Regions from separate parts of the Microbacterium sp. NPDC064584 genome, predicted to be linked through region 3. Evidence: predicted binding sites of a transcription regulator. Region 3 holds the regulator's gene; each other region holds the start of a gene.

Region 1 (7,513 bases), on a different contig from region 3:
GCGCGGCGAGATGAAGATCGTCTGGCCGATCTCGGCGTAGGTCTTGCCCTGGAGCACGAGGCGGGCGACGTCGCGCTCGCGTTCGCTCAGGACGATGCCGCCGGACTCGTCGCTTCTCTTCTGCACCGCGACCGCACCGGTGTCCGCAGACCGCGGGGTGCGCGATCCGTCGTTCGGGTGCAGCTCGCGGGCGACCGACAGCAACCGGGCGGAGACCCGACGGTCGGTGGACTTCCCGGCACCGTGACCCGCCAGCCGCGCGCCGTCCCACCCGAGTCCCGCCGAGGCGAGACCGTGCGCGGCCGCTTCGATCGCGTCGGCATCCACCGAGCCGGCGAGCGTCGCGGTCCACACGCGGCCCGCCTGCGCCATCACCGCGGCGACAGCGCTGTGCGTGGAGGCCGTCACGAGCACGCGGGCGTGGGGCTTCAGGTCGTCCGGGCGGTTCAGCAGGATCCCCTGTTGGATTCCGGACCAGTGCACGTGCGCCGCCCAGACGGGCGGAGCGCCGAGGCGCTCCACGATCTCGAGAGCCCGCGCGAAGTGCGGCTGCACGCGCGCGGTGTCATCGACACGGGCGGCGGCGGCCACGAGCTCGGTGAGCGGCAGCAGTGTGTACAGATCCGTCTCCGTGCGCAGCACGCTGTCGCGGGCATCCACCCAGATCGCGTCCAGCGCCGCGGCGTCCTCGTAGCGGCGGGCGATCGCCACGCGGATCGCGTGGGCGAGCATCGCGTCGCGGGCGCTGAGGACGGCGTCGCCCTTCACGGCGTCCGCCAGCGCCTGCCGTGCGTCCACGGGCCGGGCGCGCTGCACCGCGAGCCAGGACTTCCACAGCAGCAGCCGCGTGCGGGCGATCGCACCGCCCTGACCACCGGACAGGGCGTCGTCGATGCTGGACTGCGCGATCTCGAGCTCTCCGACGCCGATCGCGACGATCGCGGCGATCACGGCGGGAAGTTCGGGCAGGGGGGCGGCGGACCCCGACGCCGTGTACATCTCGGACGCGCGCACCAGGTCGGCCACTGCGGCTTCCGCACCGTCCGGGCGCAGGGATTCGCGCAACCCGCGGTCGAGGAGCTCCATCGCGACACCGAGGGTGGAGGGCAGGCCGTGACCGGCCTCCGGAGCGCCTAGGGAAGCGGCATCCCCGACACCCACCGCGGCGATCGTGGCGCGTGCGCACGACTCGGCCCCGACCGGCGGGAGTGAGCGGTAGACCGCGTCGCTCATGCGCAGCATTCCGCGGGACGCCCAGATGGCGGCCGAGGTGTCGGCGACGCGGTCGCCGTCGCGCACGCCGTCCAGCAGCGACACGTCGTCGAGCATGCTGCTCGCCGCCTCGAGGTCGCCGGTGGCCCACGCGGCCTGTGCCCGGCGTCCGGTGAGTTCGACTTCGCCGATGCCGCACTCCAGCGCAGCGGCGTAGAGCTCCAGCGCCCGCGCGGGCTCCCGTTCGAGGAGCCGGTCCGCTTGTTCGACCAGATTGCGGCCGAAGGCGGCGTCCGCCTCTCCGCTGACCCAGTCCGCGAACGCGTCCTCGCTTCCGGCCGCCGAGAGCGCGAGCGTCTGCACCGCCGAGGCCGCGATGCCCCCCATGCGCGTGGTGGGCATCGCGGAGCGCACGGCCGAGCGGACGACGGGAGCAGGACGGCCGTTGCGCAGCAGCAGCCCTTCGGCGTATCCCTCGGCGACGAGATCCTCCTGATGCGGTGAGCCGTCGCCGTGGGGCGAGGAGCTGAGGCAGCGCGCCACGACCTCGTCCCGAAGCGCGGGGTCGATCGTCTCCAGTCGGTGGGCGACGCGCTCCTCGACCGCGCGCCGGACGGCGCGGTGCTGACGATCCGCTGCGCAGTCGCGCGGATCGTGGAGCGCGAGGGCCTCGGCGACGAGCCAGGACACCCCGCCCGTGCACTCGAGGATCGCGTCCACGCACGCGATCTCGGCGCGGCGGTCGGAGTCCTCGAGGAAGGTCAGCACGTCCGAACGAGAGACGGTGCCCAGCACGATCGCCGGACGGCTGCGCTCGAGCGCGTGCCGGACGCGGCCTAGTTCGGCGCGCTGCGCCGACGGGCGGGAAGCGACGACCAGCGACGCGGCCAGGTCCTCCGCGCGATCCAGGAGCGCCGGCAGCTGCGCCGGCGACACCCGGTGGAGATCGTCGACCAGAAGGACGGCATCCGCGGGAATCGCGTGAACGTCCGCAGCTTCGTCGAGGAAGCGGTGCGGGCGATTCTGCTCGATCAGCAATCGCTCGATCTCGGCGAGCACGGCGGTCTTTCCCGCGCCGGCGGTGCCGGAGATCACTCCGCGCACGGGCCGGCCCGGCTCGACGATCGACTCGATCGCGGGGCGGGCCTGCCGCTCCCACAGGTGGGCAGCCTGGCGCTCGGGCATGACGGTGGAATTCGGTGTAGCCATCTCGATAGAGCTTCCGCGGGTCAGACCGGGTCGGTGGGCGAGGGAGACGGATCCGGAGCGGGGTCAGCGGGTGGAGTCGTGGGGTCGGGTTCGGCGGGCGGTGTCGTCGGGTCGGCGGGCGGTGTCGTCGGGTCCGCGGGCGGCGTCGTCGGATCCGCCGGCGGGTCCGTCGGATCGGCGGGCGGATCGGTTGGATCGGCGGGCGGATCCGTCGGGTCTGCCGGGGGAGTGGTCGGATCGGCGGTCGGGTCTGCCGGAGGAGTGGTCGGGTCCGTGGTCGGGTCGGGGTTGGCAGTGGTGGGGTCCGAGCTCCCACCCGTCGGACTCGGGCTGGGTGTCGTGTTGCCGTTGGGGGTGGTGCCCGTCGGTGTGCCCGACCCGCTGCCCGATCCGCCGCCGGTCTGAGCCTGTGAGGCCGGCGTCGTCGGCTTGGCCGTCGGCGAGGCGGCCGCGATCTGCTTCTCGCTCTGCTGCACGGCGCGCTGCGTGGCCTGCCGGCGCGGATTCGACGGGCCGCTTCCGCCGCCGCGGCTGCCTCCCTGATCGGCGACGGGTTGCGTCTCGGCGACGGTTTCCAGCGGCGGAGCTGCGACGGGATCCGTCACGGGCGCCGAAGACGACGTCGGCGTCGGGCTCGGCGTACCGGTGTCATAACCCGTGAGCTCAGGGGAGCGCGACCCGGCAGACAATGTGCTCGCGAACACGATGGCCGCGGCGATCGTGACGGCGGCGCCGGCCAGCAGGATCGGCGAGGACTTGCGCGCGAACGAGGAGGACTCGGCGGACACGGGGAACGGCGGGTCGAGCGCCACGGCTTCCCCGGTGGGTGCGTCGGGCAGAAGGGCCAGCGCGTCGGACGGCTCGTCGGCGACGAGGGCGAGAGCCCCGGGCGTTGCGAGACGGCGGTCCTCGGCGCGGACGAGCGCCGTGCGCGCGGCGCCGAGGGCGATCGCGGCCTTGGGGTCGGCATCCACCGCGATGGGCCGATCGAACCGCTCGGACAGCCGCTGCGCGACCTGGGGGATCCGGGACGACCCGCCGATCAGGAGGATCGAGTCCAGCTGCTCGGGCTCGAGGCCCGCGGACTCGAGCGCGTCGTCCACGGCGTCGATCGTCCGGTCGACGGACGGCAGGATCATGGCCTCGAACTCGGAGCGGGTCAGACGCACGCTCGTGCGCTGCGGCGGAACGAGGACGGGGATCGACGCATCCGAATCGAAGGAGAGCGCCTCCTTCGCGTCCACGCACTCACGGCGCAGCTGTGAAAGGGCCAGTCGCGTGTCGGGCTCGTCCATCGCGAGGGATGCGACATCGATTCCGGATGCCGAGATGACGTGTCGCAGGACGGCGTCGTCGAAGTCCGCTCCACCGAGGTCTTCGATCCCTGTCGGCTCACCGACGATGTCGAACGTGCCGTCGATCTCCTTGCGGAGCAGGACCGTGTCGAAGGTCCCGCCGCCGAGGTCGTAGACCGCGAGCGTCTGGCCCATCTCGAGAGGGCGTGCCGCCTCGTAGTGCCGCGCGGCCGCCTCGGGCTCAGAGATCAGCTCGACCGAGGTGACCCCCACCGCTGCGAGGGCGGACCGGATCAGTTCGAGGCGGTGCGCGCCCCACTCGGTCGGGTGCGTCAGCGCGACGCCCTCGGGATCCGCTCCTTCGCGCTCCGTGACCTGGCGGACGATATCGGCCGCAGTCTGCGCATACAGGTACTCGGCCCGCAGGGCGCGGTCCCCGACTGTGATCGGCACGTCGTCGCCGACGCTGCGCTTGAACTCGCGGATCAGCCTCTCGGGCTGCGTCACGCCCCGGCGCTCGGCGGCATCACCGAAGGACAGCTCGCCGTCGTCGCCGACGAAGACGACGGTGGCCGCGCTGTCGCTGCGGCGACCCAGCGTGAACGGCGCCGCGACGATGCTGCCGTCGGCTGCGACGCGCGCGGTCGCCGCGGCTACGCGACTTGTCCCCACATCGATCGCAAGAAAATAAGACGACTGTGTCATGTTGTCCAGTTCCCCCAAGAACCTGGCGTACTGCTTCCCCCATGCATGTCTACCACCGCATAGGGCTGTCCGCGAGGGGTGTGCCGACGCTTGTCCCGGAAATGACGAGACGTTACGATCCGCAGTTCTCATGTGATCAGAGCACGCCGTACCCGCCCTGATACATCGGGTTCGGGAAATGCTCCTCGAGGCACGTCCCCGCCCGTCGAAAGGTCTTCGGTGCGGCGCGTGATTCGGATTGCGTCACAGGCTGGCACTCACGTTGCATGAGTGCCAGCGCTTGCCTAGACTGGCGTTAGCACTCTCAGGTGGAGTTTGCTAATCAGTCTTGAAGTTTCAAGGAAAGCAGAGGTAGACCGTGTCGGTTTCCATCAAGCCGCTCGAGGACCGCATCGTCATCAAGCAGGTCGAGGCCGAGCAGACCACCGCGAGTGGTCTGGTCATCCCCGACACCGCCAAGGAGAAGCCCCAGGAGGGCGAGGTCGTGGCGGTGGGCCCCGGCCGCATCGACGACAACGGCAACCGTGTCCCGCTCGATGTCGCCGTCGGCGACCGCGTGCTGTACAGCAAGTACGGCGGCACCGAGGTGAAGTTCGGCGCGGACGAGTTCCTCGTCCTGTCGGCGCGTGACGTCCTGGCGGTCGTGGTCCGCTGAGACCGGCCGTTCCGGAAGGCCCGGGTGCTTCGGCACCCGGGCCTTTCCTCGTTGCGGGGCGGCCGCTGTTCATAACTCCCGCATTCGCCGCGGCCCCGCAGCGCGCGGGCCGCGCATTCGCGCGGATTCGGCCGCTGCGTGAACAAGGAAAGCGGGAGTTGTGAACGCGCACCGGCGCTGACGGATCCGCGCCTACGCTGGGTGAGTGAGCCGACCCGATCCTGAGACCGCCCGCGCGGCATCCGGATCGCAGATCGACACGCCGAGAGAGCGGGCGCTGGGCGGTCTGTACGCGTTCACGGCGTACCTGCTCTGGGGCTTCCTGCCGCTGTACTTCCTCCTGCTCGCACCCACCGGCCCGTTCGAACTGGTCGCGTGGCGCATCCTGCTGTCGCTGATCTTCTGCGCGTTCCTGCTGACCGTGCTCCGCGGATGGGGGAGACTGCTCGCCGTCGTCCGCCGGCCGCGGCTGCTGCTGTGGACAGGGGTTGCCGGGGCGCTGATCTACGTCAACTGGCAGGTGTACATCCTCGCCACCCTCAGCGGGCACGTGATCGAAGCGAGTCTGGGCTACTTCATGAACCCGATCGTCACGGTGGTGCTGGGGGTCGTGGTGCTGCGCGAGCGGCTGCGCGTCGTGCAGTGGATCGCGGTCGGCATCGCCGTCGCCGCCGTGGCGGTCATCGTCGTCGGCTACGGCGACTTCCCGTGGATCGCCCTGACCCTCGCGTTCACGTTCGGCATCTACGGGCTCGTGAAGAAGCGACTGGGCCCCTCGGTGGATGCCGTCAGCGGGCTCACGCTCGAATCAGCGTGGCTCGTCCCGGTCGCGACCGTGATCCTCATCGTGGTCGGATCGACCTCCGGACTCACGATGGGTGCGGCGGGGCCGTGGCACGCGCTGCTCCTGAGCCTCGCCGGCGTCATCACGGCGGTGCCCCTGCTGCTGTTCGCCGCCGGCGCGCGTCGCATCCCGCTGACCGTGGTCGGACTGCTGCAGTTCATCGCGCCGATCCTGCAGTTCATCATCGGCGCATGGCTGCTGGGCGAACCCATGCCCCTCGAGCGCTGGATCGGCTTCGCCCTCGTGTGGCTCGCCCTGATCGTGCTGTCGGTGGACTCGGTGCTGTTCGCGCGCCGCCCGCGCGGCGTCTCGGACGTCGGCGAGCTCACCTGAGCGGCCGCCTCAGCGCACGAGCCTCGCGATCGCCGCGGTCGCCTCGGTGATCTTGGCGTCGGCCTCCGCACCGCCCAGGCGCGCCGCATCGACGACGCAGTGCCGCAGGTGGTCGTCCAGCAGGCCCACCGCTACCGCCTCCAGAGCGCTCGTCAGCGCGCTGATCTGCGTGAGGATGTCGATGCAGTACTTCTCGTCCTCGACCATCTTGTGGATGCCGCGCGCCTGACCCTCGATCCGCCGCATGCGGTTGAGGTACTTCTCCTTGTCGGTGATGTAGCCGTGGTGCGCGTGCGCGGATGTGTCGGTCATGCGAGCTCCTCGACGGGAAGGGGGCGGAAACGGCGCAGGCGCAGGCTGTTGCCGACGACGAAGACACTGGATGCCGCCATCGCAGCCCCGGCGATCATCGGGTTCAGCAGCCCGAGCGCCGCGAGCGGGATCGCCGCGACGTTGTAGGCGAAAGCCCAGAACAGATTCGTGCGGATCGTCCGGAACGTCCGGCGGGACAGGCGCACCGCGTCGGCGGCGCTGCGCAGATCGCCACGCACCAGGGTGATGTCCGCGGCTTCGATCGCGGCATCCGTCCCCGTGCCCATCGCGAGACCGAGGTCGGCCTGCGCAAGGGCGGCGGCGTCGTTCACGCCGTCTCCGACCATCGCGACGACGCGTCCCTCGGCCTGCAGTTCCTTGACGACGGCGACCTTCTGCTGCGGGAGCACGCCGGCGATCACCCGCTCGATGCCGACCTCGTCGCCCACGCGTCGCGCGACCGTCGCGTTGTCGCCGGTGAGCAGCACGGGATCGAGTCCCAGTGCGCGCAGCTGCGCGACCGCCTCCGCGCTGGAGGGCGCGACCCGGTCGGCGACCACGAGCACGCCGCGGGCCCGACCGTCCCACGCCACCAGCACCGCGGAGGAGCCTTCGGCCTCGGCGGACTCCTTGGCCGCCAGGAGTGCGGGGGAGAGGTGGATCGCCCAGTCCGCGAGCAGCTGCTCGCGGCCGACGATCACCGCGTGACCCGCCGCGACACCCGAGACGCCGACGCCGGTCGTGGCGGCGAAGGACTCCACAGCCGGCAGGTCGCCGAGTTCCGCGCGGGCCGCGCGGGCGATCGCCTGGGCGATGGGGTGCTCGGATGCCGCCTCCACGGCGCCGGCCAGCCTCAGCAGTTCGGCGCGCGGGGTGTCGGCATCCGTGACCGCGTCGATGAGCGACATGCGCCCTGTCGTCACGGTGCCGGTCTTGTCGAGCACGATC
Region 2 (7,513 bases), on a different contig from region 3:
GTCTCGTGCGGACGGCCTACACGTGGATCCACCTCGCGATCGTGGCGGGGATCGTCCTGCTGAGCGTCGGCGACAAGGAGGCCCTCGGCCACCCGCACGAGCACGATGTGCCAGCGACCGTGGTCACCCTCGGCGGACCTCTCCTGTTCCTCGTGGGGACACTTCTGTTCCGCCGGGTGCTCGAGCATCGATGGGTCCGTGCGCAGATCGCGGGCCTGGTCGGCATCCTGCTGCTCATCCCGGCCGCCCTCGTCCTCGACGCCCTCGGCGAGTCCCTCGCGGTCGCCGCGGTGCTCGCGCTCACCGCAGCGGCCGAGACCGTCGCCCGCGTACGACGGGGGCGGCGCGCCGGGGGCTGAGGTCCGGGGGCTGGCCCTTCGCTGGACACGATGCGCGGCATCCGCGCTTCACGGACCGCAGATCAGGTCCACCGAGCGGCCGCACCCCGGGCTTCGGTGGGCGGAATTCGCCCCTTCGGTCGCGAGTGCGCAGCGCATGGCGTCCACCGAACTCCGGGCCGTTCCTCCCCAACTCCCGTGCCGCTGCGGTTTCTGCACCGCTTCGTCCGGCTCGCCCCGACGGGGCCGGCCCAGGGGAAGGGTGAGGGGATGCCGCGCCGCCCGTCACCGCTTCCCCCACCGCTCGGCGACACATTCTCGGTGCGCGCAGCGCGCGAGGCCGGCGTGACCGGCGCGCGCCTCCGCGCGCGAGACCTGGAGTCGCCCTTCAGCGGAGTGCGGCGTCTGCGACCGCCGGACGAGGTTCCGCAGGACCACGACGACTCTCCGACGGCAGCGTACGCACGGATCGCGACTGCCCGGCTGGTATCGACAGCGCACGCGTACGGCACGGTGATGTCCGAAGAGGCGTTCTTCTGCCACGTCACCGCCGCCGCGATCTGGGGCCTGCCGCTGCCGTTGCGCGTGCTCCGCATGGAATCCCGATCGAGTCCGACCGGCACGCGGGGTGAGCGGCCGATCGATGTGGGCGTCCGCCTTCCACGGCGCGGCCCACGCGTCTCCGGCGTCCGGACACACCGGCTCGCCGGGGAGTTGCTCTCGGTGCGCGAGGTCGGCGGACGGCGCGTCACGAGTCCGGCCACCACCTGGGCCCAGCTCGCGGAGGAGCTGACCGTGGACGAGCTGATCATCGTCGGCGATGCGATCGTGCACCAGCCCCGCGGCAGGAACGCGATCAAGGGCGCGCCCGGTTCGGGTCTGGCGACACTCGATCAGCTCGCCGCGGCGGCGACCGCGGGCAGGAGAACCGGGGTGGAGAAGCTCCGCCAGGCGCTTCCCCACATCCGGGCCGGGAGCATGTCACCGCCGGAGACGCAGCTCCGTCTCGCTGCGACCCGAGCGGGGTTACCCGAACCGGCGCTCGACTTCGACGTCCTCGATCCGAGCGGTGCGATGATCGGCTTCACAGAGCTCGCGTATCCCCGATGGATGATCCTGATCGAGTTCGAAGGAGACCACCACCGTGTGAGTCGTGCCCAGTGGGACCGCGACATCGAGAAGCACGCCCGCTGCGTCGAGCTCGGCTGGAACGTTCTGCGATTCACCGGCCGGCATGTCTACCCGACCCCGGAGCCGGCCGTCGCGAGGATCCGTGCCGCGCTCGTGCGCGCGGGATGGCGCTCCGGACCGGAGCCGCGCACCGCGCGTTGACTCGGTGGACGGCATCCGTCGACACGGCGCCGACGTCAACGCACAATGCGTCCACTTGCGCCCTGCACCGCGAACTCGGTGGACACCATCCGAGGCGACCGCCCGATGGATGCGACGCATCCGGCCCACCGAACGCCCGGCGCTCAGCACTCGATGACGTTCACCGCGAGGCCGCCCTCGCTGGTCTCCTTGTACTTCGTGGACATGTCGATCCCGGTCTGACGCATCGTCTCGACGACGGCGTCGAGCGAGACGTAGTGACTGCCGTCGCCGCGCAGCGCGAGGCGGGCGGCGGTCACGGCCGTCGACGCGGCGATCGCGTTGCGCTCGATGCACGGGATCTGCACGAGTCCGCCGACCGGATCGCACGTGAGCCCCAGGTGATGCTCCATCGCGATCTCGGCGGCGTTCTCGATCTGCCGGTTCGTGCCGCCCATCACCGCGGTGAGCCCGCCCGCCGCCATCGCGCACGCCGACCCGACCTCGGCCTGACACCCGCCCTCGGCGCCCGAGATCGACGCGTTCGCCTTGAACAGCGACCCCAGCGCGGTCGCCGTGAGGAGGAACCGACGGATGCCGCGCCGGCGGTTCGCCTCGGCGACGAGCTCTTCGTCCACGACGTCGGGAACCACCGGCCCGAGCTGCTGTCGGGCGGCGAAGCCGAGCAGGGCGCTTCCGACGAGCTCGCCGTGCGGCGTCACCGCGTTGCCGACACCCAGCCCGGAGTCGGCGAGGAAACGCCACCAGTACATCGCGACGGCGGGGAGGATGCCGGCCGCTCCGTTCGTGGGAGCGGTGACGACCCGTCCGCCGGCGGCGTTCTCCTCGTTCACGGCGAGCGCGAACGCGCCCAGCCACTCGCCCGGGAGCTCGCGGTGGCCGCCGGCCTCCGCGTCCTCGAGCTGCGCACGGATCGCGCCCGCGCGGCGTTTGACGCGCAGCATCCCGGGAAGCACGCCGTCCGAGTGCAGGCCCGCCTCCACGCACGCGGCCATGGTGTCCCAGATGCGGTCCAGCCCCTCGGCGATCTCCTCGTCCGACCGCAGCGCCTCCTCGTTCATGCGTGCGGCTTCGGCGATCGTGATGCCGCGCTCGTCGCACAGCGCGATGAGCGCTTCCGCACTGTCGAACGCGAGCGGATACGCGTGTGCGGCGACGCGCGGCGGCTCGCCCTCGCGCCGGATGAACCCGCCCCCGACGGAGTAGTAGGTGTCCGCCGCCAGGGGTGCGGCATCCGCCCCCCAGGCCTCGAGCGTCATCGCGTTGGGATGCCCGGGCAGGCGGGTGCGCGGCGCGAACGTGATGTCGGCCTTCTCGAACGGCACCGCGTGCGTGCCGGCCAACAGGAGCGATTCGCCCGCCGTCCAGTCGGTCCACGCCGCGCGGACCTCTGCGGGCTCGACGGTCTCGGGCGAGAGCCCGCGCAGGCCTGCGACGACCGCGTCGGGGGTGCCGTGTCCGATGCCGGTCGCGCCGAGCGACCCGTACAGGGTGCAGGTCACCCGTGTGACGCGATCGAGCAGTCGCGCCTCGCGCAGACGGGTCGCGAAATCGTGGGCCGCCCGCATGGGGCCGACCGTGTGGGAGCTCGAGGGTCCTACTCCGATGGAGAACAGCTCGAACGCCGAGACGTATGCGCTCACACGCTCCAGGCTACGCCGCCGGCTCGTCGACTACTGGATGCGCGCGACCTGGATGCGGATGACGGTGTCATCTTCCGGGTGCTCTCGAGCAACCGGTCGGCGACGCGGCCCGCCACGTCACGGGCGGAATCGCGCGGGGTCGGTCGGGCCCTCATCACCACAACGAAGGAGATGCCATGGGCATCGGAGACGACATCAAGAACAAGGCCGAAGAGCTGACCGGCAAGGCCAAGGAGGCCATCGGCAAGGCGACCGACAACGACAAGCTCGTCGCGGAGGGCAAGGCCGAGCAGGCCAAGGCAGGCGTCAAGCAGGCGGGCGAGAACGTGAAGGACGCGTTCAACGGCGACAAGTCAGCCGTGGACGACGATGCCCCCGGACCGCGAGGTCCGGGGGCATCGTCATGCGGTCCGGGCTTACTGCTCGACCGGCTGAGGCGCGTCGGCGCTCTCGTGGGCGCGGATCACCGGGGATTCGGCATCCGTGGACACCTCGATCTTGCGCGGCTTCGCCTTCTCGCTCACCGGAATCGTCACGCTCAGCACGCCGTTGCTGTACGTCGCGGAGATGCGCTCGGTGTCGATGCCCTGGCCGAGGTTCAGCTGCCGCAGGAAGCTCGCGGCCTCGCGCTCGCGGGTGATCCACTTCACGCCGTCGCCCGCGGTCAGGGTGCGCTCGGCACGGATCGTGAGCAGCTGGCCGTCCACGTCGATGTCGACCGAGCCCGGATCGATGCCCGGAAGATCGGCGGTCAGGACGTAGTGGTCGCCGTCCCGGTACAGGTCCATCGGCATCCGTCGCGGACCGCGGCGCGGGTCGAACAGCGTCGACGCGAAGCGGTCCAGTTCACGGAACGGGTCGTAGGTGGCCATGATTCACTCCTTTGTCGTCGTCCGGATGCTGCTCCGGAGGGTTCTGAGAGTTGAGTCGGTATGACTCAACTACGCTGAGATTAGCACTCGAGGCAGGAGAGTGCCAGCCGTTCGCTCACGGCGAAGAGGGCCGGACGACAGGGCGGCGAACGGCGGCTCAGCCGCGCTGGAACGCGACCAGGCCGACGGCGTTGCCCTCGGAGTCTCGGACGAACGCCTGCCACTCCTCATGCCCGACGGGGCCGAGCAGATCGCTGTCGTGAGTGAAGATCACGTGCGGGCGTGAGATCACCTCGGCCAGTCCCTCGAGACGCTCGAGGGACTCGTGCACGTTGTCGACCTGCAGGTACAGCAGACCGGCCGGCGCATTGCGATCGAGCAGGAGCCGCACCCCGTCGAGATCGAAGAAGACCAGTCCGGCGTCATCGAACCGCGCGGTGGGAGCAGTCTCCAGCAGCACCGTGTAGAAGTCCGCTGCGCGGTCGAGATCCTCCACGCGCTGCGCCACCTGAACCAACCGCATGAGCGCCCCCTCGGCATCCGTCATCGACAGTCTGTCAGCCCTAAAGTGAGTGCAGGCAACAGCGTCGCGAAAAGGGAGCCCCATGCCGAGACTCACCGCCGAGTGGACGAGCGACATCGACGAAGTCCGCCGCCTGGCCGCGGGAGCCGCCGGAGAACCCGATGCCGCGTTCGCGCGTCGCTTCGCCGAGCACTTCCCGACGCTGCATCCGCTGTTCGTCCAGCTCTACGGCACCCGCGAGGACGGACTGGAGCAGCTCGCGGCGGTCGTCGCCGAGGCGGCCGCCTCGTGGAACGCCCGCCCGCTCGAGCTCAAGGCGCGTGACGACCTGCGCGAGCAGAATCCGGAGTGGTACCTGTCGAACCAGATGCTCGGCGGCGTCTGCTACGTCGATCGCTACGCCGGCGATCTGCAGGGGGTGCGCGAGCAGATCCCGTACTTCCAGGAGCTCGGTCTGACCTACCTGCACCTCATGCCGCTCTTCGAGAGTCCCGAGGGCAACTCCGACGGCGGCTATGCGGTCTCCAGCTATCGGCACGTGAACCCCGCGCTCGGCTCGATGGACGACCTGGCCTCGCTCGCGGCGGACCTGCGCCTGGCCGGCATCTCGCTCGTGGTCGACTTCATCTTCAACCACACGAGCAACGAGCACGAGTGGGCGAAGAAGGCCGTCGCGGGAGAACCCGGCTACGAGGACTTCTACCTGATCTTCCCCGACCGCACGATGCCGGACGAGTACGAGAAGACGGTGCGGGAGATCTTCCCGGACGATCATCCGGGCAGCTTCGTGCAGCTACCCGACGGGCGATGGATCTGGGCGACGTTCTACCACTTCCAGTGGGACCTCAACTACGCCAACCCCGCGGTCTTCCGCGCGATGGCCGGGGAGATGCTGTTCCTCGCGAACCAGGGCGTGGAGATCCTCCGGATGGACGCCGTGGCCTTCATCTGGAAGCAGCTCGGCACGGCGTGCGAATCACTGCCCGAGGCGCACCTGCTGCTGCGGGCCTTCAACGCGGTGCTGCGGATGGCCGCGCCGAGCCTGCTGTTCAAGTCCGAGGCGATCGTGCACCCCGACGAGGTCGTCGAGTACGTGTCGCTCCAGGAGTGCCAGCTGTCGTACAACCCGCTGCAGATGGCGCTCACGTGGGAGGCGCTCGCGACCCGCGACCCGCGCCTGCTGCAGCAGGCGCTCGAGCGTCGCCACGCTCTGCCCGCCGGCACCGCGTGGGTCAACTACGTGCGCAGCCACGACGACATCGGCTGGACGTTCGCTGACGAGGATGCCGCCGAGTTCGGCATCGACGGGTTCTCGCATCGCCGGTTCCTCAACGACTTCTACGTGGGGCGCTTTCCCGGCAGCTTCGCCCGCGGCGTGCCCTTCCAGGAGAACCCCAAGACCGGAGACGCCCGCATCACGGGGACGACGGCCTCGCTCGCGGGGATCGAGGCGCGGGATGCCGGAGGTGTGGACCGCGTGGTCCTCGCGCACGCGATCGCACTGTCCACCGGCGGGGTTCCGCTGCTCTACCTCGGCGACGAGGTCGCGCAGCTCAACGACTACTCCTACGTCGACGACGAGGCGACGGCGGGCGACAGCCGGTGGGTGCACCGGCCGAAGCGCCCGCAGCAGCGCTATGCGGAGCGGTCGGATGCCGCCACCGACGCGGGCCGCGTGTTCCGGGGTCTGACCGACCTGATCCGCGCGCGGCAGGGCACGCCCGAATTCGCCGGCGGCGAGCTCATCGGCTTCGATGCGAAGCACCCGGCCGTGCTCGGATTCCAGCGGCCCGGCCGCGATGCGCTGATCCTCGTGCTCGCGAACGTCGGGGACGACCTGGCGCTCATCGATCCGCGCACCCTGAGCGGTTTCCTCGCCGACGCGATCGATGTCGTCACGGGAGACGAGGTCGACCTGACGCACGGCCTCGCCCTCCAGCCGCACGGCTACGCGTGGCTGCGCGTCCGATCGCTCTGACGACTCAGAAGTCGGTGTGCCCGAGATCCGGTCTCGGGGCGAACCGCACTTCGGCCGCCGCGGCGTGCAGCTCGAACACGACGAGTTCGTTGTCTCCGGCGCGCAGGATGGGCGCGGGCACGTAGAGCGTGTGCTGCGGACCGCGGGACCAGTACCGGCCGAGCGGGTGCCCGTTGATCCACGCCGCCCCCTTGCCCCACTCCCGGGTGTCGAGGAACAGATCGGCGGCCTCGTCGAGCGTGAAGGACGCCCGCGCGAAGACGGGACCGCTCAGGGCATCCGGCGCGACGGCGGCCGATCCGGCCAGGGCGCGCTGGATCGGTGCGACGTCGCCGAGGTGCAACGGCAGCACCTGCCACCCGAGCACCGGCTCGCCCTGCACCCGGACGGTCCCGATGAGCCCCTTGTGCTCGCCGATGCGCTCGCCGTAGTTCACGCGCCCCTGGTCCTCGACGAGCAGGTCCAGCGTCCCCCGCGCGTCGGCGGGGAGAGCCAGCCGGCGGTCGTGGTGATCCCGGGCGAGGACTCCGACGGGCGCGCCGTTCAGGCTCACCAGGACGCGGTCCCTGACCTCGCCGATCTCGAGCACCGCGGGCCCAGAGACCTCGATCTCGGCGCGGTACAGCACGAAGCCCTCGAAGATCCCGAGGTGGTCCATCGTCGGCGGGGTCCGATGAGCCTGCCAGGATCCGAGCACGTCGAGGATGTCCGCGAGAGCGGCGACGCGGTCGAACGCGCCGACAGGCGTGGGCGCTTCCGCAGCCGGCGCCGGGATGCCGGCATCCGTCACCGTCGTGTACCGCTTCAGCACGTCACGGAACGCCCAG
Region 3 (7,513 bases):
GCCACCTGCGGGCACAGGACGATGTCCCCGAGGAGCCCCGCCGGCGTCGGAGCGTCCTCCGTGCCGGGACGGAGTTCGTCCATCGGGAAGCTCAAGACGTCCGTCGGACCCGGCTCATCCATCCACTGGACGTGCAGCGCCTCCATCGCGCCCTCATCGACGAGGAGGATCGCGACGTCGGCGTCCGCGCTCACGTGCAGCTCGGCGAGGTTGTGCTCCATGAGCCGCAGAAGAACCGTCTCGTCGACGGTGAAGCCGGACTCGTTGCTGATCTCGATCGTCATGAGCGGCCTCGTTTGGGAAGGTGATCGCGGGGTCCTCCGGAGCGCGCTGCGCCGCTGCGTCGCTCGGCGCGGTTCGCGAACTCCGCGGCCTCGTCGCGTTCGCGACGACCCGCGAGCCGGCGCTCGTCGTATTCGGAGTACGCGTCGACGATACGACCCACCAGCGAGTGCCGGACGACGTCGTCGCTGGTCATGTACGCGAAGTGGATGTCATCGATCTGGCTCAGCACGCGCGTCACCAGGCGCAGCCCCGACGCGCCGACCGGAAGGTCGACCTGGGTGATGTCGCCGGTGACCACCATGCGGGTGCCGAACCCGAGGCGGGTGAGGAACATCTTCATCTGCTCGGGAGTCGTGTTCTGCGCTTCGTCGAGCACGACGAACGAGTCATTGAGCGTGCGTCCGCGCATGTACGCGAGCGGAGCGACTTCGATCGTGCCGCTCGCCATGAGCTTGGGGACGATCTCGGGGTCCATCATCTCGTTCAGCGCGTCGTAGAGCGGTCGCAGATACGGGTCGATCTTGTCGTTGAGCGTGCCGGGGAGGAATCCGAGGCGCTCGCCCGCTTCGACGGCGGGGCGGGTCAGGATGATGCGATTGACCTCTTTGCGCTGCAGCGCCTGGACGGCCTTCGCCATCGCGAGATAGGTCTTGCCGGTACCGGCCGGACCGATGCCGAAGACGATCGTGTTCTCCTCGATCGCGTCGACGTACGCCTTCTGGCCGAGCGTCTTCGGCCGGATGATCTTCCCGCGTGTGGAGAGGATCGCCTCGCCGAGCACCTCGGACGGGCGGGGGCCGCCCTCCGAGCGCAGGATCCGGTTGGAGGAGGCGACATCGGACGGTCCGAGTGCGTGTCCGGCCTTCGTCATGGTCAGAAGCTCATCGACCAATCCTCGAGCGGCCTCCACTGCGGCCGTGTCGCCGCTCAGGGTGATCTCGTTGCCCCGGACGTGGACGTCGACGTCGGGGTGCTCGCGCTCGATCACGCGCAGAAGTCGATCCTGGGGACCGAGCAGCTGGACCATGGCCACGCCGTCCGCGTAGACCCGCTGGGTGGTTTCCGCGGAACTCTTCTCGCTGTCAGGCATGCGTGCTCGATTCGCTCAGGCCGCCGGCGAGAACGTGCGCGTGGACGTGGAAGACGGTCTGGCCGGCGCCGGCACCGGTGTTGAAGACGAGACGGAAGTCGCCGTCTGTCTGGTCGGCGGCGACGGCGTTCGCGAGGCCGACGAGCTCAGCGAGCAGCGCCGGATCCCCGGTCGCGAGTTCGACCACGTTGCGATACTGCGCCGTCTTCGGAATGACGAGCATGTGCACGGGAGCCTGCGGGGCGATGTCACGGATCGCGAACACGTTCTCGGTCTCGGCGACGATGTCGGCGGGGATCTCGCCGTTCAGGATGCGCGTGAAGACCGAGGATTCGCTCATGAGTCCAGTCTATCGGCGGGCCGGACGGCGTCGTCGGGCGAGCGGCGTGCTCACCAGCGTCGCAGTGCGACGTTGAGCACCGCGAGCGCGGCGGGACCCGCCGTCGACGTGCGCAGCACCGTCTCGCCGAGCCGCATCGCTCTGGCCCCGCCTGCCTCCAGCACCGCGAGCTCCTCCGTGGCGATGCCGCCCTCGGGGCCGACCACGAGGACGAGATCCCGACGATCGGGCGTCACGTCCCCGCCCGGCGCAGAAAGGCCCGAGAGGGACTCGACCGCCGTGGGCTCGAGGACGAGCACGAGCGCGTCCCGTGCCCGCGCCGCGAGCGCCGCCGTGGTCTCCAGAGGCTGGACGGTGGGGATCCACGCCCGGTGCGCCTGCTTGGCGGCCTCACGGACGATACACTCCCACCGCATCCGTCCCTTCTCGGCTTTCGCGGCATCCCAGCGCGAGACGCTGCGTGACGCCTGCCACGGCACGATGCCGTCGACACCGAGCTCCGTCGCCGCCTGCACGGCGAGTTCGTCGCGATCGCCCTTCGCGAGCGCCTGGACCAGGATGATCCGACGCTCCGGGGGCGCGACGCTCCTCCTGCTCCTCACGCGCACGAGGACCTCCCGGGGTGCGGATGCCGAGACCTCGCCCGTGAGCCACGTTCCGCGACCGTCGCCGAGCGTGACCTCCTCGCCGATCCGGACGCGGCGGACGGCAGCCGCGTGATGGGCCTCGGGGCCGGTCAGGGCGACGGTGTCGCCGACGGCGGCATCCGCTCCCGCGTCGAGGAGGAAGTGCAGCGCCACGGATCAGCCGTTGCGGAAGCGGTCGCGCAGCTTCGCGAACAGTCCCTGGTGGAACTCCGCCAGGCGCGGTGCCGGCGACTTCGTGCGCTTGGCGAACTCCTCGATCAGCGCGCGCTCCTTGGCGTCGAGCCGCGTCGGGGTGACCACGTGCACGCCGACGCGCAGATCGCCGCGCTGGCTCCCGCGCAGCGGCGTGATCCCCCGGCCCTTGATCGTGAGCACGTCCCCACCCTGGACGCCCGGGCGCAGTTCGAGGTCGACCGGGCCGTCGAGCGACTCGATCGTCGTGGTGGCCCCGAGGATCGCGTCGGGCATCGACACTTCCAGCGTCGCGAGCAGGTCGTCGCCGTCGCGGCTGAACTCGTCGTGCGGGGTGACGGTGACCTCGAGGTAGAGGTCGCCGTTCGGGCCCCCGGCGGGGCCGACTTCGCCCGAGCCGGGCAGCTGCAGCCGCAGCCCCGTCTCGACGCCGGCGGGGATGTCGATCGACACGGTGCGGCGGGCACGCACGCGGCCCTGTCCCTGACACGTCGCGCACGGATACGGGATCGTGGTGCCGTAGCCCTGGCAGACGTTGCACGGCTGGTTCGTGACGACGTTGCCGAGGAGGCTCCGGACCGTGCGCTGCACGTGGCCCGAGCCGTGACAGATGTCGCACGCGACCGGAGCGGTGCCGGGTTGGCAGCACGAGCCCTGACAGGTGTCGCACAGCACGGCCGTGTCGACCTCGAGGTCGCGGTGAACGCCGAAGACGACGTCCTTCAGGTCGAGGGTGACGCGGACGAGCGCGTCCTGTCCGCGCTCGCGCCGGGAGCGCGGACGCCCGGCACGCTGTCCGCCGCCCGAGCCGAAGAACGTCTCGAAGATGTCACCGAACCCGCCGAACCCGGCCTGGCCGCCGCCGAACGGCGAGTCGCTGCCGCCCATGTCGTAGCGGGCGCGCTGGTCGGCGTCGCTGAGCACGTCGTACGCGTGCGTGACGAGCTTGAAGCGCTCGGACGCATCCGCGCCGGGGTTCACATCAGGGTGGAGCTCTCTCGCGAGGCGTCGGTACGCCTTCTTGATCTCGTCCGGTGTCGCGTCGCGCGAGACACCCAGGACCTCGTAGTGGTCAGCCACTGTCGCCTTCCCGCCCGCGCACCGCGCGGGATCGTTCGTTCACGGATGCCGCTTCAGCGGTTCTCGTCCTCGTCGAGCATCCGGGTGAGGTAGCGTGCGACGGCACGGACCGCCGCGAGATTGGTCGGGTAGTCCATCCGCGTGGGGCCGAGGACCCCCACTCGGGCGCGGACGCCCGTCGTGTCGTATTCGCTGGCGAGCACGGAGGCCTCGCCGAGGCCGAACGGCTCGTTCTCGCGGCCGATGCTCGCGGCGAGTCCCTGCTCGTCGGCGACCATCTCGCTCATGAGCTTCACGAGCGTCACCTGCTCCTCGATCGCTTCCAGGAGCGGGTAGATGCTGCCGCGGAAGTCCGCCTCGCTGCGCGCGAGGTTGGCTGCTCCCGCCATGACGAGACGGTCGTGCCGGAACTCTTCGAGCTCCTCCGCGACGACCCGCAGGATCGCGGTCGTCGCTGCGCTGGTCGGCGTCGGCACGGGATCGACGGCGGCGAGGCGTTCATCGACGCTCTGCGCGCCCTCACGGACGAGCCGGCCCACGAGCACTCCCGCCACGTCAGCGCGGATGCGCGCGAGATCCTCTTCGGCGAACTCGTCGCGGACGATCGCGAGACGCTGCGAGACCCGACCAGTATCGGTGACGAGGATCACCAGCATCCGCCCACCGCCGAGCTGGACGAGTTCGACGTGCGACACGTTCGCGCGCGCGAACGACGGATACTGGACGATCGCGACCTGGCCCGTGAGCTGGGTGAGGGCCCGCACGGTGCGCGCGAGCACGTCGTCCAGATCGCCGGGTCCCTCGAGGAAGGTCGTGATCGCCGTGCGCTGTGCGGGAGACAGGGGCCGAAGCTCGGAGAGGTGGTCGACGAAGACCCGGTAGCCCTTGTCCGTCGGCACCCGGCCCGAGGACGTGTGCGGGGCGGCGATGAGCTCTTCGTCCTCGAGGAGCGCCATGTCGTTGCGGATCGTGGCGGCCGAGACGCCGAAGGCGTGCCGCTCGACGATCGCCTTGCTGCCCACGGGCTCGCGGGTGTCGACGAAGTCCTGCACGATCGCCCGCAGCACCTGCAGTCCCCGATCGGTGACCATCTCGCCTCCTCACCCGCTGTTCGGCGGAACGGATGTGATCGCCCGTCCGCGCTGTTGGCACTCGCCCGTTCTGAGTGCCAATTCTAGCGGATCCGCCCGGATACGGATCGCGCTCAGTCGGTGAGCGCGCGCACGACGGCGTCCGCGAGGAGTCTCCCGCGCACCGTCAGGACGACGTGGCCGCGCACGGCTGCGGCTCCGTCGATCAGGCCGTCGGCGATGAGTCCCGCGACCGCGTGCCGACCCTCGCCGATCAGTTCGGCCACCGGCATCCCCTCGCGGATGCGCGTCTGGAGCAGCGTGCGCTCGAGCGTACGCGCGGCGGCGTCGGGCCGCTCCCGGCCGGCCGCAGGCGATTCGCCCATCGCCAGGCGCTGCGCGTATGCCGCGGGGTGCTTCACGTTCCAGAAGCGGACACCCCCGATGTGGCTGTGTGCGCCGGGGCCGAAACCCCACCAGTCGCTCCCCCGCCAATATGCGAGATTGTGGCGCGAGCGATACTCGCGCGCCCGCGCCCAGTTCGACACTTCGTACCAGGAGTAGCCGGCTTCTTCGAGCAGACGATCGGCGAGCTCGTACATGTCCGCTTCGAGGTCGTCGTCGGGCGAGGCCACCTCGCCGCGCGCGATCTGGCGTGCGAGCTTCGTCCCGTCCTCCACGATGAGGGCGTAGGCGGAGATGTGGTCGGGTCGGAGCGCGATCGCCGCCTCGAGCGACGAGCGCCAGTCGTCCAGCGACTCCCCCGGCGCCCCGTAGATCAGGTCCAGGCTGACCTGGAGGCCGGCCGCGCGCGCCGCGCGCACCGCGGTTGCGACGTTCTCGGGCCGATGCGTGCGATCCAGGACTGCGAGGACATGCGCGACGGCGGACTGCATGCCGATCGACAGTCGGGTCACGCCGGCCCGAGCGAGCTCGTGGGCGACGGCATCCGTCACCGTGTCGGGGTTGGCCTCGACCGTGATCTCGGCTCCCGGAGCGATGCCGAAGGCATCGCGGACCCCGTCCAGCATGCGCGCCAGGTCGCCCGACGGAAGCAGCGTCGGTGTGCCGCCGCCGAAGAACACCGTCTCCGCCGGCCGGACCGCTCCCGCGTCCTCGAGCACCGTCGCGGCCAGCCGCACCTCGTGCAGCAGGGTGTCGGCGTACTCGTCCTGCCGCGCACCCCGCAGTTCGGAGGACGTGTACGTGTTGAAGTCGCAGTATCCGCACCGCACGCGACAGAACGGAACGTGGAGGTACACGCCGAACGCCGTCGCCGGATCCACCGTCACCGGCAGGGCACCGTCGCGCGGCGCGGGCTCGCCGATGGGCAGCGACGCGCCCATCAGGCGGGAGTCGTGTACAGCGGAGAGATCGCGCGCAGGTACCGCGTGAAGAGCTCGCGACGCCGGCGGCGGGTGAGGGCCGGCAGGAAGCGGTAGAGAAGCGCGGCGGGTGCATCGAAGGCGCGCACCGTGAACCAGACCTCGTCGTTGTCGTACCACTCGATCATGAACGACTCTTCACCGCTGACCACCGAGCCGCCGACGGTTCCGAGCGCGAATCCGATGCGCCGGGGCTCCTCGACCGCGAAGATCACCCGCAGCTCGCCGTCGGCCCGCTGACCCCGCACGCGTCCCTCGAGCCGGACGGTCGTCCCCGGTCCGACGTACGGCGTGCCGTCGCTGTCGAACCGCTGATCCGCCTCGAGGCGGCTCGGGGTGACGGGCGTGCCCTCGGCGTCGAAGCTGACGCCGGAGTACATCGGTCCCGCCGCGGGGCGCACATCCGTCAGCGTGAGTCCGGCGCCGCGTTGCGCGGTCCACGACAGCAGTGCGTCGCCGGCGGTCTGGAACCGCGCCTGCCCGCTGCCGATGCGCCACGACTCCTGCGCCGGGATGCTCCGCTCGGGCGGGTACTGCATGAGATCGGGTGCCTGGGTCGCCCCGACGGCGGCGTAGTCCACCGTCTCGTCCTTGAAAGTCCCGCGTCGCATGCTCACCTGCCTTATCCGCCTACTTCTTGTCCTTGCCTTCGACATCCCCGGACAGCGCGGCGATGAACGCCTCCTGGGGGACTTCCACGCGACCGACCATCTTCATGCGCTTCTTGCCCTCCTTCTGCTTCTCCAGGAGCTTGCGCTTGCGCGTGATGTCTCCGCCGTAGCACTTCGCCAGGACATCCTTGCGGATAGCCCTGATGTTTTCGCGTGCGATGATGCGCGCGCCGATCGCCGCCTGGATCGGCACCTCGAACTGCTGCCGCGGAATGAGCTTGCGCAGCCGCTCGGTCATGAGCGTGCCGTACGCGTACGCCTTGTCCCGGTGCACGATCGAGCTGAACGCGTCGACCTTCTCCCCTTGCAGGAGGATGTCGACCTTGACCAGGTCGGCTGTCTGAGACCCCGCGGGTTCGTAGTCCAGGCTCGCGTAGCCCTGTGTCTTGGACTTGAGCTGGTCGAAGAAGTCGAACACGATCTCGCCGAGCGGCATGTTGTAGCGGAGCTCGACGCGATCCTCGCTGAGGTAGTCCATTCCGAGGAGCGACCCGCGGCGGGCCTGGCAGAGCTCCATGACGGTGCCGACATAGTCCTTCGGCAGCAGGATGCCGACCTTCACGACCGGCTCGTACACCTCGGCGACGCGCCCGTCGGGGTACTCGCTCGGGTTCGTGACCACCACGGTCTCGCCCGTGTCGGTGTGCACTTCGTACGTCACAGAAGGAGCCGTCGTGATGAGGTCGAGGTCGAACTCGCGCGCGAGACGCTCGGTGATGATCTCGAGGTGCAGCAGACCCAGGAATCCGCAGC

Evidence for each region. The regulator HrcA, encoded in region 3, represses chaperone genes, less so after heat shock. The targets are predictions, from matches to a motif close to TTNGCACTCGNNNNNNNCGAGTGCNAA.
Region 1: groES (co-chaperone GroES) is a predicted target of HrcA. The motif match lies at 4,672-4,698, and genes of this name have one in related genera.
Region 2: AB0P18_RS13405 (Hsp20/alpha crystallin family protein) is a predicted target of HrcA. The motif match lies at 4,266-4,292, and genes of this name have one in related genera.

The regions. Positions count from the first base shown of each region.
Region 1 is NZ_JBFBMZ010000006.1:13,903-21,415, forward strand. It holds gene AB0P18_RS09995 (helix-turn-helix transcriptional regulator) at 1-2,421, opposite strand, end outside; gene AB0P18_RS10000 (Hsp70 family protein) at 2,442-4,421, opposite strand; gene groES (co-chaperone GroES) at 4,780-5,076, shown strand; gene rarD (EamA family transporter RarD) at 5,282-6,253, shown strand; gene AB0P18_RS10015 (metal-sensitive transcriptional regulator) at 6,263-6,565, opposite strand; gene AB0P18_RS10020 (heavy metal translocating P-type ATPase) at 6,562-7,513, opposite strand, start outside.
Region 2 is NZ_JBFBMZ010000009.1:128,897-136,409, reverse strand. It holds gene AB0P18_RS13425 (low temperature requirement protein A) at 1-359, shown strand, start outside; gene AB0P18_RS13420 (hypothetical protein) at 609-1,670, shown strand; gene AB0P18_RS13415 (L-serine ammonia-lyase, iron-sulfur-dependent, subunit alpha) at 1,814-3,313, opposite strand; partial or broken gene AB0P18_RS13410 (CsbD family protein) at 3,490-3,654, shown strand; gene AB0P18_RS13405 (Hsp20/alpha crystallin family protein) at 3,730-4,185, opposite strand; gene AB0P18_RS13400 (methylmalonyl-CoA epimerase) at 4,343-4,708, opposite strand; gene AB0P18_RS13395 (alpha-amylase family protein) at 4,791-6,686, shown strand; gene AB0P18_RS13390 (beta-galactosidase) at 6,691-7,513, opposite strand, start outside.
Region 3 is NZ_JBFBMZ010000003.1:238,595-246,107, forward strand. It holds gene ybeY (rRNA maturation RNase YbeY) at 1-284, opposite strand, end outside; gene AB0P18_RS07285 (PhoH family protein) at 281-1,375, opposite strand; gene AB0P18_RS07290 (histidine triad nucleotide-binding protein) at 1,368-1,715, opposite strand; gene AB0P18_RS07295 (16S rRNA (uracil(1498)-N(3))-methyltransferase) at 1,766-2,515, opposite strand; gene dnaJ (molecular chaperone DnaJ) at 2,519-3,634, opposite strand; gene hrcA (heat-inducible transcriptional repressor HrcA) at 3,688-4,725, opposite strand; gene hemW (radical SAM family heme chaperone HemW) at 4,839-6,050, opposite strand; gene AB0P18_RS07315 (DUF1990 family protein) at 6,050-6,700, opposite strand; gene lepA (translation elongation factor 4) at 6,720-7,513, opposite strand, start outside.